2 regions of the Bacillus sp. JJ1562 genome follow, and region 1 is predicted to be linked to the other one. Evidence: a T-box and tRNA genes for the amino acid it is inferred to sense, from the RefSeq annotation. Region 1 holds a T-box; the other holds one or more tRNA genes.

Region 1 (7,552 bases):
TCGTTGCCTAGTTTCTTTTGTACGCGTTCAACCTCTTTATTAAGCTTATCTAGTTCTTTTTCAAGTCGCTTGATTTCTTCATCAATGTTGATAAGGCCTTCAAGTGGAAGGAATAATTCTGCCCCTGTTACAACAGAAGTCATTGCCTTATCAGGTGAAGTAATTTCTGTTGCAATCACAAGCTCGCTTGGATTACAGAATCTTTCTAGATAAGAACGATTCTTTTCTAATTGTGATAGAACTGTTTCATCCTTTGCTTTAATGTGCAACTTGATTTGCTTACTCATCGGTGTATTAACCTCTGCACGGATATTTCGAACAGAGCGAATAATATCAACTAATAGTCGCATTTCCCCAGCTGCTTGATTATCGGATTGCTCAGGATTTACTTCTGGCCATTTTGCAACAGTAATCGATTCGCCATAATGTGGCAGGTTTTGCCATATTTCCTCGGTAATAAACGGCATGAATGGATGTAGCAGTCTCATTGTGTTGTCTAAAACATATGCAAGAATTGATCTTGTTGTTTTCTTTGCTTGTTCGTCTTCACCGTATAAAGGAAGCTTCGCCATTTCAATATACCAATCACAGAAGTCATCCCAAATGAAGTTATATAATATTCTTCCTACTTCACCGAATTCATATTTATCAGCAAGCTTTGTTACTGATTCGATTGTTTCGTTTAGGCGTGTTAAAATCCATTTATCCGCAACAGATTTTTCACCACTAAAGTCGATGTCTTCAAACTTGAGATCACCCATATTCATTAATGCAAAACGTGATGCATTCCAAATCTTATTCGCAAAGTTCCAAGTTGCTTCAACCTTCTCCATACTAAATCGCAAGTCTTGGCCTGGTGAACTTCCAGTTGATAAGAAGTATCGTAAGGAATCGGCACCATATTGGGCGATGACATCCATTGGGTCAACACCATTACCAAGTGACTTACTCATTTTACGACCTTCTGCATCACGTACTAGACCGTGAATGAGAACATCTTTAAATGGACGTTTTCCTGTAAATTCTAGTCCTTGGAAAATCATTCTTGATACCCAGAAGAAGATGATATCATAGCCTGTTACAAGAGCTCCAGTTGGGTAGTATCGTTTAAAATCCACAGCATCCTTATCAGGCCAGCCCATTGTTGAAAATGGCCATAATGCAGAACTAAACCATGTATCTAATACATCTTTGTCCTGCTCCCAGTTTTCAATGTCTGTTGGTGGTTCATGATCAACATAAACCTCACCAGTTTCTTTATGGTACCAGGCCGGGATTCTGTGACCCCACCATAATTGACGAGAAATACACCAGTCACGAATGTTTTCCATCCAATGTAGATATGTTTTTTCAAAACGTTCTGGAACGAAATGTACCTTTTCTTCCTGAGTTTGAAGCTTAATCGCTTCATCCGCTAATGGCTGCATTTTTACAAACCATTGTGTGGATAAATATGGTTCAACAACTGCTCCGCTTCGCTCACTGTGACCTACTGAATGAAGGTGGTCTTCAATATTAAAAAGGACGCCTTCTTCTTGAAGATCCTTGACAATTTGTTTTCTGCATTCAAAGCGGTCCATACCTTGGTATTTACCAGCATTCGCATTCATCGTCCCATCTTCATTCATCACTAGAACGCGTTCAAGATTGTGGCGATTTCCTACCTCAAAGTCATTAGGGTCATGTGCTGGTGTGATTTTAACAGCACCAGAACCAAATTCCATATCAACATAATCATCTCCAACAATCGGAATTTCTCTTCCTACGATTGGGAGAATGACTGTTTTACCAATTAGGTGTTTGAAGCGCTCATCCTCTGGGTGAACGGCAATAGCAGTATCCCCAAGCATTGTTTCTGGTCGAGTTGTTGCAATTTCAATAGACCCGCTACCATCTGCTAATGGATAACGCATATGGTAAAATGCACCTTGAACATCTTTATAGATTACCTCGATGTCAGAAAGGGCTGTTTTTGTTGCTGGGTCCCAGTTAATAATGTATTCACCACGATAAATAAGACCTTTTTTATATAGGGTAACGAACACTTCACGAACTGCTTTTGAAAGTCCTTCATCAAGTGTGAATCGTTCTCTTGAGTAATCTAAGCCAAGACCAAGCTTAGACCATTGTTCACGAATGTGGCTAGCATACTCTTCCTTCCACTTCCACGTTTCCTCTACAAATTTTTCACGCCCTAAGTCATAACGTGATTTCCCTTCCTCACGTAGCTTTGCCTCTACTTTGGCTTGAGTTGCGATACCAGCATGGTCCATTCCTGGTAACCATAGAACATCATAGCCTTGCATCCTTTTTATGCGTGTAAGGATATCCTGCAAGGTTGTATCCCACGCATGCCCTAAGTGAAGCTTTCCTGTTACGTTCGGCGGTGGAATGACAATTGTATATGGTTTTTTCTCTGCATCGTCTTTTGCTTCAAAAAATTTACCATCCAACCAATATTGATAGCGGCCCGCTTCAATTGCTTGCGGGTCATACTTTGTTGATAACGTCTTTTCATTTCCTTCCATGAGTTTACCTCCTTAAAAAATAAAAAACTCCACTCATCCTAATAAAAGGACGAATGGAGTGTATTCGCGGTACCACCTTTTTTCATAGATAAAAAAGATATCTATGCTCTCAAGAAAAGATAACGGCTTTTCACCGGCTTTTACTACTCATTTTTCATAAAAGCTACTTAAGGGCGACCTTCCATCGTAACGTTCCTAAGAAATCTCACAGCTAATGATTTCTCTCTCTGAAGGGGTATTCGATGTACTCTTCCCTCTCATCGTATGTAAGCATTTATATATTTACTTTAGAATTCTACTACTAATGTTTATAAATTTCAATAGGTATTGTCAATAAGGGTAGCCAAGTTTTTTATACTTTATTCTCTTTCATGCATTTAGTTACAAAATTTTTATAACAAAATTGAAAGGAACTATTCTTCTTTTCCAAGCATATTTTAGTTATAGGAAGTTTTTCCACCTTTTTGAACAAACACTTATAGGATTCCTTGAAGGGAGAGATCAGCATGAGAGGACGACGTTTTAGAAAATACTCTTATCCTCATTGGCTGCGACAATGTCGAGATGTATGTCACCAATTTATCATCCCCATCACTATTGTTCAAGCTGTTCGAACCATTTTTCTGCCAACATCGTTTGATGTGCTTTTTTTAGCCATCTTAATATTACTTGCCGTTGCGTTTCACCTTGATATGATATAACTTTATTCATTAGAGTCACCTACTTAATTAGCAGTAGAATAAATGTCATAATTTATACATTTTTAAGGAGGTAAACCAAGGTGAATAAAGTTATAACCTCCGGCATAGACATGCGATTTTCAAAGGAAATTTATCGAGCAAGCTCGATAAAATCTGGGAGCAAATGCGCCAAGGCGTATTTGATAAAAAATCCCATACTTCACTCCGTATGGGATTCTTCTTCTTCCTGCTCTTTTCTTTTTCGTTCCGCCTCAAGAAGTTTAACGGAAACAAATTCAATGTTTTTCGTCAGCCAATAAGCACGTTGTAAAACTTGGACATGCTCCCGCTCAGATTTCCTTTGTTTATGTTCAGTATAACTGCGCACACACTTATAAATGGGCTCTGGAAAGGTTAAATGACTTAATAAAAGATAAAATTCTTCTTCCCTTAACGGAAAACGGCTTTGATAGGATTCAAACCATTCTAGACAATCCGTACATAGGGTCGGATAGGTTTTTAATATCCGAAAATAGAGACTTACTAAATCATTTGTAGGACTAGCATAGCCAGCCCTCTCAAAATTCGAAAGATATCCTTTTCCACTTTCATCATATAAAAAATGAGTATCTGATAAATTATTAAGTGTTAAGGCGGTACGGAGAGACTTCCTCTCTACCATTAATTCATGCCATTTATCAAGCTGAGTCCTTGCAAATGATGAGGCTAGACTGATTTCGTAAAAATACGTACAGAACTGAAGTTCAAAGGGAGACATATACCATTTTGTCTCTGCTTCTTCAACAAATCTTTCTAAAAACTGGTTTCGTTCTTCCCATTTTTGGATGATTGTTTCATAATGTCCTGTGATTTCATTTTTATCGTTAATTTGTTGTTTTCTTACCGTTGTAAGATGAACCCTTGCGATTTCTTTAAATACAGCATCGTAATGATCTCCACGGTGCTCGAGGGTGCCGCTTTTTAACCATGGCATCAGATAATAATACTTTTGATTATGATAGACAAGGTATTTCCCTTCGACGGTTGGGTAAATGGGTACTGCTCTTGTGTAACCCTGTTGAAATAATTGTTGAAGGAAAGTGGGGAAGGACGGATTGATTTTGTGTGAAATGGATTTTAGAGCATAAATACCTCTGTTCGTGACGACTTTTGTGATTTTGCCGAGCTGTTCAAACGATGAGTTCTGTAAGTTATATTTTTTTAAGATGGGCCCGATACTACTAACATCGTTTTTATTCATTGGGCCAATCACTCACTTTCCTGACAATTTTTATAAAGAAAACAGGGCGAGGTTTTCCTCCCCACCCTATCAAATGATCTTACGTATTCGCTTGGACAGGGATATATAATAGCTGTCCTTCAGAGACGGAATCGGTATTTAGTGAATTAACACGTATTAAATGTTGCACGCTTATTTCATAACGCTGTGCAATCTTTTCCAATGAATCTCCATGTTGAACAATACAGATTTTCATCGGCGCATGGTCATCCACTTCATCCCTGCCAAAAATTTTGGTTAATAATAAATCATTTTCATTTCGTTTTGCTGACTTCTCTGATTGTTCTTCCCTTTGCTCTTTATCCACTTCTTTTTCCTGTAAGGCAGTAGAGCTTTTCTTATTTTGTTGATCTGAACCAAAGGTTAATTCATTATCATGTCTTGCTTTTACTTCGATTGAAGGTGTTAAAACGGCTTGAACCTCTTCTTCTTTAATCGCTTCGACAACCTCAACTTCCTCTTGTTCCTGATAGACCTCTTTTCTAGCTTCCACTTCAAATGGAACAAAAAGTTCTGCATCCGCTTCTTCATCCTGCTGTTCACTTACAGCAATTACTTCCTGTTCTTCTACCTCTTTATGTAGCACTACTTCCTTTTGGTTTGGCAGTACTACCTCTTCTTGCTCAATGACTCTTGCTTCTGCAACCACTTGAACATCATCATCTTCTACCTCAACGAACGAACTGCTCCTTACAAGCTCTAGCTCTTCTTCAGCAAGTTGTTCACTCAAAATAGGGGTCTGTTCTTCTTGTTTGATATCCTCTTGGGCAACTTCCTCTTTAGGTGCTTGAGTAACGCCTTGGATACCACTAATGGCTAAATCAGCAACGATTTGTAGACAGCCACGCTTTGGGATTTCATAGTCAAATGTTTCAATCAATACATACACATCATCTAAGCTTCGAACACGATCTTGTGGAATTGTAATATCGACAGGGAAGCGATGGTTTAGTTCACTAATCCCATCCTCACGCGTGATAACCTCATTTACAAGTCGAACCGAGGCAAAGTTACGTTCTTCATCTTCTGCATCGTTATCATCTATTCGATATTCACCTGCTAGCTGTAATGCACCGCGAATGGACACATATTGGTCATGCTCTTGAATGACAATATCCGGGTCAAGTGATATTGAGATGAGCTCAGAGACTTCCTGTCCCTTTTGAAACCAGACTGATTCCTCTACTGAAAATCGTAAGTTTTCAGATGACATCAGCTACTCCTCCTTTCAGTCTCCTTCAAAACAGATTTATTATGACATTACAATTTTTATGATAGTTTTAAGGGAATTATGATAATTCTTAAAGAAGTTCTGCAAATAAAAAGGCAGACTCAGATGATTTTACCTGAGTCTGCCTTTTGTCCATATTCAAATATGCTTACCGTATTTGCGTCCAGATTTTTCGAGCACGCTCGAAAACTTCCATTGAAAATCGCATGTCTCCGCCGGAAGCTTTAACCTTATTGAGCTGGGTTCGAACCCGTCTCGATAAAGTTAACCTTTTAGTTTTGAAAATGCTTTTTCAGCTGCTTGAATTGTTTTTTCGATATCTTCATCAGAATGAGCTGTTGAAAGGAAAAGCCCTTCAAATTGAGACGGTGGAAGGAATACTCCTTCATTTGCCATTTCACGATAATACGTTGCAAAATACTCTAAATTAGATGTTTTAGCAACATCATAGTTAATTACCTTTTCATTAGTAAAGAAGAAGCCAATCATTGATCCAGCACGGTTGATACAATGTGGAATGTCATACTTTTCAGCTGCTTTAGTAAATCCTTCTTCCAGTCGATCAGCTTTCTTGATAAATTCTGTGTAGTCTTCAGGTTTTAGCTGTGATAAAGTCTCATAGCCTGCAGCCATTGCTAATGGATTACCTGAAAGTGTCCCTGCTTGATAGATTGGTCCAGCTGGTGCGATTTGTTCCATGATGTCTGCACGGCCGCCATATGCACCTACAGGTAGACCACCTCCGATTACTTTGCCAAGACAAGTGATATCAGGGGTGACACCAAAATAGCCTTGTGCACAATTATAATCGACACGGAATCCTGTCATAACCTCATCAAAAATTAGCAATGTTCCGTACTGTGTTGTAATCTCACGAAGACCTTCAAGGAATCCGGGCTGCGGAGGAACAACACCCATATTACCTGCTACTGGCTCAACAATCACTCCAGCAATATCTTCTCCAAACTGTTCAAATGCGTATTTTACTGCTTCAAAATCATTATAAGGAACAGTGATTGTGTTTTTGGCAATGCCCTCAGGTACTCCTGGACTATCAGGTAGGCCAAGTGTAGCAACACCAGAGCCTGCTTTAATTAATAATGAATCCCCATGTCCATGATAACAGCCTTCAAATTTCAAGATCTTATTACGGCCTGTATAACCTCGGGCTAAACGTAATGCACTCATAGTGGCTTCTGTTCCGGAGTTTACCATACGAACGATTTCGATTGATGGGACTCTTTCAATTACTAGTTTAGCAAGCTTATTTTCAGATAATGATGGAGCGCCAAAGCTTGTTCCCATCTCTGTTGCTTTTTTAAGGGCTTCAACCACTTGATCATTTGCATGACCGTGAATAAGAGGTCCCCATGATAGTACGTAATCTATGTATTCATTTCCATCGATATCATATATTTTAGATCCTTTTCCACGCTCCATGAAGATTGGATCCATATTAACAGATTTGAAAGCACGAACTGGGCTATTTACGCCACCTGGCATAAGGTGAATGCTTTCTGAAAATGCCGCTTTTGACTTTTCATAACTTCTCATCTTCGTAACCCCTTTCTTTAAATCGGGCCTGACACCTATGCGTTAATGAGGGATAGGCACTTAATTCAAATACGCCAAGGCGTATTTGCGTCCAGATTTTTTTCGAGCCTTGCTCGAAAAGTTTCCTTTAAAAATCGCATGTGTCCGCCGAGGCTAATAACTTCCTTCAGCTTCCGCTGAAGAAAGTTATTAGTTTTCCTTTAACCAACGTGCAACATCTTTTGAATGATATGTAATAATTAGATCTGCTCCTGCTCGT
Region 2 (7,552 bases), on a different contig from region 1:
TTAACTGCTGTACGTGTCATATCAAGTAACCGGTCTATACCGATGATTAACCCAATACCTTCTGGTGGCAAACCAACCGCTTGAAGTACCATCGCAAGCATGATTAAACCAACGCCTGGAACACCTGCTGTGCCAATACTTGCAAGTACTGCAGTTAAGATTACCACTAAAATTTGAGAAAATGTGAGGTCAAAGCCATATACCTGTGCAATAAAGATAGTCGCAACACCTTGCATAATAGCTGTTCCATCCATATTGATTGTTGCACCTAATGGTTGAACAAAGCTACTAATTTGTTCAGGAACCTTTAGATTCTTTTGAGCAGTTTCCATTGAAACTGGTAGTGTTGCATTACTACTCGAGGTACTAAATGCTACTGTCATTGCTGGCGCGAAACCTTTAAAGAACTCGATAGGACTTCGTTTTGCCATAAATGCAATCGTACCACCATATGTGACAACTGAATGGATGAGTAAGCCCGCAAGTACAATCAAGAAATAACCGAGCATTGCTTTAATTGCAGCATAACCTTGGCCCCCAATTGCAGTTGCAATTAAACCAAACGTTCCGTATGGAGCCGTTTTCATGACGAGATTAACAAGATACATCATGATTTCATTTGCTTGTTCAAATAAATTTAAAATACCTTTTGTTTTTTCACCTAAAACCGTTAAAGCTAAACCTATAAAAATAGCAAATGCAATAATTTGAAGCATATCTGCATTATTCATCGCTGTAATAGGATTCGTTGGGATAATATTTATTAATGTCTCCATAACAGGAGGAGCTTCAGTTGCCCCATCGTAGGTAGCGCCCTCTGTATCAAATCCTCCACCCGCACCAGGCTTGAAAATTGAGGCAAGTACGATTGCGATTGTAATGGCAATCGTAGTTGTTGCTAAAAAGTAAGTAATCGTCTTTCCACCAATTCGTCCAAGCTTCTTAGGGTCACCAAGACCTGCAACACCTAGAGTAATAGAAATTAAGACGATTGGAACAACAAGCATTTTAATTAAATTCAAGAAAATTTGACCTAGTGGAACAAATAAGTAGGTATTAACGATGTCAAAAGCGGCCGGTGAAGTTAAATTCAAAATAAGACCAACAATCGCACCTAAACCTAAACCTAATAAAATCTTTTTAGTTAAAGACATAAAAAACCCTCCTCGAAGATGTAGTTGAATGTCTCGGGATCAAAAGGGATATGAGAATTGGGGTGAAAAGCATACTTCTTAAAGAGACACAAAAAGCCACGAGAGTATGGCTCGTGGCCGTGAAGTTGATTTGTGCAACAATGCTCTCTCCGGATGCTTACGAGGTTAGCTGTCGGATTCGGATGAAGAGTATCTCCTACCTTTATTAATAAAGGATTCACCCCAAGTGCCCTTTTGCACGTTAATGGTTCCCCCGTTCCCCATAAAAATTGGGAATTCAGCGAATATTAAGTTAAAATTCTCCTCAATATTATATTTATATCTTATAATTTGCCATTATGAAATACTACTTTTGTATAATTTTTACCATATTAACATTTTCTTAGGATGAAAATTCAATAAAATTAATAGAAACTAATTGACAAACTTCCCAAACGGATGTATATTATAAATTATTCATATATAGTGATTCCGTAGCTCAGCTGGGAGAGCGCTACCTTGACAGGGTAGAGGTCGTTGGTTCGAACCCAATCGGAATCATCAAGCAAGCACTTGAGACTTCTCAAGTGCTATTTTTATGAATTATTATGTTAGGTTAGATCCAATTTCGAAATAATGGAGTTTATACTAAAAAAGACAAAGGGATTGTATTTCCCTTTGTCTTTTTTAGGTTAGCAATTAAGCCGATTTACTAAAAACTTTCTTCTTTTCTTTACGCTTTTTTGCGTATTCAGCAGTTGCTGTAAATAGTACGTCTGATGATGAGTTAAGGGCAGTTTCACAAGAATCTTGTAGGACTCCAATGATAAAGCCAACACCAACTACTTGCATGGCGACATCGTTTGGAATTCCGAATAAGCTAGATGCCAGAGGAATAAGTAATAATGATCCGCCAGCAACACCTGAAGCACCTGCAGCTGATATAGCTGATATTACACTAAGAATAAGAGCTGTTCCAAAATCCACTTCAATGCCAAGTGTATGAACTGTTGCAAGTGTTAGGACAGAAATCGTTACCGCTGCACCAGCCATATTAACCGTACCACCTAAAGGGATTGACACTGAATAAGTATCTTTATCTAACCCAAGTTTCTCACATAGGTTCATGTTTACTGGAATGTTTGCAGCTGAACTACGAGTAAAGAATGCTGTAATTCCACTTTCTCTTAAGCATCGTAAGACAAGCGGATATGGATTTTGACGAGTATAGAAAAAAACAATCAATGGATTCACAACTAATGCAATAAAAAACATACAACCTAGTAGAAGTGCTAGGATTTTTCCATATTCCATTAGAGCCGAAACCCCACTTGTTACAATTGCATTGAACACTAAGCCCATGATTCCGATAGGGGCTAGGCTGATTACCCATTTTACAATTCTAGTAATCGCATCAGAAACATTGGAAAGCAAGTTTTTTGTAGTGTCGTTGGCATTTTTTAAAGCAATTCCAAGCACAATTGCCCAAGCAAGTATTCCAATATAATTTGCATTCATTAGAGCACTGATTGGGTTGTCAACTACATTAAATAACAATGTTTCGAGTACTTCTACGATTCCACTAGGTGGTGAAAGGTCTTCTGAACTTGAAACGAGCGTCAATGTAACTGGAAAGATAAAGCTTGCCACAACAGCTATTAGTCCAGCTAAGAATGTACTAATAGCGTATAAACCAATAATTAATTTGATATTTGTTTTGGTTCCACTTCGATGTTTTGCAATAGCGTCAATAACTAAGAATAAGACCAGAATCGGTGCAACTGCTTTTAATGCACCTACAAATAAAGTACCGAAGATGGAAACCCAATTGGCTCCGTCAGGAACTACTAAAGCCAAAAGAATACCTATGATAATACCGGCAAGTATTCGTTTAACAAGGCTGATTTGATTCCATTTGTGAAACATGTTTTTCATATTCTTCCCCCTTTTTCATAGTTGTCTACATCCTTTGCTGCTTGTATGAATATTATAAGAAAAATATAATATTGGTAAGTTTAACACGAAAATTGTCAATTGTGAATAAATTTTAAAAGATGGAAATTCTTATAGTAAAAAAATGTTTCTGCTAATTCGAAACTGCTCAATGGTACTAAAGAATTCACATAAAAAAAGCCTATAGCCCAAGGTTGAGCATAGACTATATTCTAACATAAACATTCTGCTTTTTATCAGTTTCATGTAGAGTTAAATCATTACCATTTATTCACTGTTTTTCCGATATGCTAATATAGTTGTTTTGAGTGAAGCATAAGAGCCAATTGCAGCAGAACCATAAAACCAGCCCATGAATAAACCAGCAGGTAAGTTATGTTTGTGACTGTAAAAAACAGAAATTAGCAATCCAATAATAAGTGCTACAGCCGGAACATATTTTTTGGGTATTTTAAAAATGTTCTTTACAATTTGTGTGATGATCATTACGAGCGGTACTGCAATTACTGCATCCCAAAAATTTGTATGTATAGTAGGGAAATCCATGAATTATCACCTCGAATTGTTATTTATGCTTTTTTTCCTTTTTATCATCTTCTTCGTTCGCGACCTTTATTTTAATTTTTTTATCATCTTTTTTCTTTTCCGATTGATTCGTATTCTCATGATTTGATTTATCTTTTGGCGGCGCACAGCCTATTAATGTTCCTAATAAGAAAATAGTCAATAAAGACATCAATGTTTTTTTCAAAAAAATCCCTCCAGGCTGTTTTTACAAAAAGGTTTGAACAAAAATTCCGTCGCCTTCTTGCCATTCAGCTAAGAAGACATCTTTATAATCTGATACGTTTTGTGAGTGAAGTTGATTCATTAACCATGCTTCATTAAATCCTAAATCCCGTATCTCATCCCATAAAACTTTTCCATCTCGAATAAGGGTGACGGGTACGAAAACAGGTTTATCGGGTAGATTGAAATCCTCTACCGTTGTTTTTTGATATTTTGTCTTCTTTAAAATACTAATGGATCCATTTGCTTCGAGATAACAGAAGGCTACCTCACGAACAGAGAATGTTTCGCTCTGGCGAAGGAGGCTCTGCAATTGGTTAATATTCATCCGAGCTTTTCTTAGGGCTTGTTTATCAATGGCTCCATTTTTGATAAGAGCAATCGGTTTTCCTTCAAATAGTCCACGTAAAAACAGAATTTTTTGACCAATGATTTCAACGATAAATATTAATAATCCCCATAAGCACATGGAGAAAACAATATAAATGGCACTGATTTTTTCATCATATAATGCATTTCCTAATAATTCACCTAATACAATTCCTGAAATAAACGTAAATGGTGATATTTGGTTGATAATTTTTCTCCCAACAATCTTTACGATGATGAATAGAAGGAAGAAGCCTAGGATAAGTTCGAATGTTAAATGCCCAAACTTCATTTCATCTTTCTCCAATCCCTTTTGGTAAATCATCTTATTTTTCTCCAAATAAAGGCGATTTATCCCGCATTAACGGACAGAAAAATAACACAGATTGAAGTTTCACAATATGAGTAGGGGCTAGCATAAAAAAACGACTGTATCCAGTTGGATCACAGTCGTCGTTCTTTCTTTAACATATTTTTTGTATCAAATTCGGTGAGTTATTACGCGGTGAGTTCACAAGGGCTGGGACCTCAAATGCTTCCATCCGATCGGTAGCAAAAGGTTTGAGTAAATGTGATACTTTTGAAACATCATCCAATGACGGGTCAAGCCATGCTTGTTCATCCTCTTTTTGTAGAATAACAGGCATTCGGTCATGTATATCAGCCATTATCTCATTTGGAGTTGTGGTGATGATTGAACAAGAAAACAGGGTATTTCCTTCAGGGGATTTCCATCGCTCCCAGATTCCAGCCATTGCAAATAGCTCATCCGATTTTAATTTGATCCGCATCGGTGTTTTCGATTTGTCTGCACCTTTTTTCCATTCATAAAAGCTATCCGCAATAACGAGGCAGCGTCTATGCTTAAACGCTTGGCGAAAGCTTGGTTTTTCGGCCAACGTTTCTGCGCGGGCATTGATCATTTTATAGCCAATTTTCTCATCCTTCGCCCATGAGGGAACGAAGCCCCAGCGCAAATACCCAAGGCGATTACGCCTACCATCATTTATTACAGATAGAACAGAATGAGAAGGGGCAATATTATAGCTTGGTATAAATAAATCCTGTTCAATCGCAGCTTCAATATCAAATCGATTTAGAATGTCATCGAACTCTGCAAATAGTGTAAATCGTCCACACATTCCATGTTTCACCTCACTTTTTAATCTTGCGTAGAAGGTGGTTGATAAGTTGGTAGCTTAATAATAAAGGATGTGCCTATGCCAACAGTACTTTCAACCTCAATTGAGCCTTTTAATTGTTCAATGATTTGAAAACAAATCGTTAGTCCTACACCAGTTCCTTTGTCTTTTGTTGAATAAAAGGGTGTTCCTATTTTGGCGAGCTGTTCCTTTGTCATACCTGGTCCATTATCGGTTATTTTTACGATGATGTCATGATCTTTTGAAAAGGCGTCAATTGTTAGTAATCCATCATTTCCAATTGCCTCAATGGCATTTTTTATTAGATTAATCAGAACTTGCTTAATTTCATCCTTATTTCCGTTAATAAACAAGGTATCTTCGATAAGGGTTTCGACCTCGATATTTTGAATATTTGTATAGGATGTCATGAGTTCAACGGTCTTTGCAATTTCTTCGCTTATGTTAACTAATTGCGTACTATTATTATTTGGCTTTGCAAGTGATAAATAATCATTAATAATTGATTGCGCGCGATTTAATTCAGAAAGGGTAATATCAATATAATTTCGTTGTTTTTCAGTAATATTATCATCGCGTATAATTAACTGTAAGAACCCATTTACTGTTGTCAATGGATTTCGAACTTCATGGGCAACCGAAGCTGCTAACTGGCTAATCACATTCATTTTTTCAGAACGTCTTAATTCCCTTTGTAATAGGATTTGATGGTTTAAGTTTTCAATCAGTAGAACAACCAAAAGGAGTGTAATCCATGTAACAATTGAAAAGATGAACATCTCTATGATTTGCTCAGTCAGATTATTTTTTACTAGGGTGATCGTTCTCGTTATGACAATAAAAAAGTAAATGAAAGAAAGAATCAATAGCTTCCTATTTAATAGAAAAGAATGATATTTTTTTATAAGAAAATAAAAAATGATTGTAATAACTGTGTAGTTCATTAAGAGCATGAAAAAGTTAGAACTCCCAAGAACTTGTGAATAAACAAGCATAATTAAAATAATGGCTATTCCTCGAAAAAATCCAATATAAAGAAATGCAACGAATATAGGGATAACCCGTAAATCATATGTAAAACCCTCCGCATAAATTACCGGAAACGACATTGTTAATAGAAGGATAATGACAATCATTCCAAGTAATTTATTCAAGTGGAGCTTTGGTGTAGAGCCATTGTCTTGAATAACAAGTAAATAATATAGAAGAATAGGAAAGATAACAATGAGCACATGATAGAGAACATGTCCAATATGATCAATCATTTCAAGAGACACCCCCATTAATCTAAATTTTCCGAATACTACTTCTTTTAATTCGACATAATCACCAATAATCCTTCATCTTGATACTGACATATTGAATAATATTTCGGAAAAATGTAAAAGTATTTTATTCGATTCATAATTCTTTTTTTCTTGTTCTGGGTATGATACAACTAAACATATCTTTAATTTTTGGAGGTTTATTATGTTTAAAAAATTATTTGGTAGTAAAGATAAAAAAGTAGAGGAAATTTTAATTGCTCCAGCGAATGGTAAAATTCTTGCTTTAGAAGAGGTGCCAGATCCAGTATTTTCTCAAAAAATGATGGGAGATGGACTTGCAATCGATCCGTCAGAAGGAAAAATTGTTTCACCTGTTAATGGTGAAATTATTCAAGTTTTCCCAACGAAACATGCAATTGGAATCAAAACTGAAATTGGTTTGGAACTCCTTATACATATCGGTCTTGAAACAGTGAACATGAAAGGTGAAGGCTTCACCACTCATGTAAAAGAAGGAGACAAGGTTAATGTTGGGACTAATCTAGTTACCTTTGATTTAGATTTAGTGAAAGAAAAAGCTGCAAGTACTATTACTCCAATCGTCATTACTAATTTTGATGCAGTTGAAACATTTGAGAAGATTGGAAGTGGCGAGGCAACAGCCGGCTCAACTGAACTTGCAAAAGTAAAGAAAAAATAAGAAAGCGATCCCGATTATGGGATCGTTTTTTCATATAGTACTTATTGATTATTTAGCCATGTTTTTACATATGTAGGAGATGTAGTGCATAGGATTTTAGTGGATTAGTTCTATGAAAATAGAAAAATGAGTCTTTTTACCTAATGATAAAAAAAGGATTTTTACCCTTTTTCTAGA

What was found. The T-box of region 1 lies ahead of V7097_RS08460 (valine--tRNA ligase). A T-box ahead of a tRNA ligase gene usually reads a tRNA of that ligase, here a tRNA-Val.
Region 2: it has a tRNA-Val gene. The T-box ahead of V7097_RS08460 (valine--tRNA ligase) is inferred to sense a tRNA for this amino acid. The anticodon was not compared.

What each region holds. Positions count from the first base shown of each region.
Region 1 is NZ_JBALOQ010000013.1:183,535-191,086, forward strand. Features, by position in the region: gene V7097_RS08460 (valine--tRNA ligase) at 1-2,528, opposite strand, end outside; T-box leader at 2,571-2,798, opposite strand; gene V7097_RS08465 (hypothetical protein) at 3,035-3,229, shown strand; gene ysxE (spore coat protein YsxE) at 3,429-4,469, opposite strand; gene spoVID (stage VI sporulation protein D) at 4,549-5,721, opposite strand; gene hemL (glutamate-1-semialdehyde 2,1-aminomutase) at 6,004-7,293, opposite strand; gene hemB (porphobilinogen synthase) at 7,483-7,552, opposite strand, start outside.
Region 2 is NZ_JBALOQ010000034.1:100,392-107,943, reverse strand. Features, by position in the region: gene V7097_RS19100 (dicarboxylate/amino acid:cation symporter) at 1-1,154, opposite strand, end outside; cyclic di-AMP (ydaO/yuaA leader) riboswitch at 1,293-1,447, opposite strand; tRNA gene V7097_RS19095 (tRNA-Val) at 1,622-1,694, shown strand; gene sstT (serine/threonine transporter SstT) at 1,833-3,068, opposite strand; gene V7097_RS19085 (hypothetical protein) at 3,354-3,632, opposite strand; gene V7097_RS19080 (hypothetical protein) at 3,652-3,837, opposite strand; gene V7097_RS19075 (DUF421 domain-containing protein) at 3,859-4,536, opposite strand; gene V7097_RS19070 (SOS response-associated peptidase) at 4,709-5,386, opposite strand; gene V7097_RS19065 (ATP-binding protein) at 5,407-6,672, opposite strand; gene V7097_RS19060 (PTS sugar transporter subunit IIA) at 6,878-7,375, shown strand.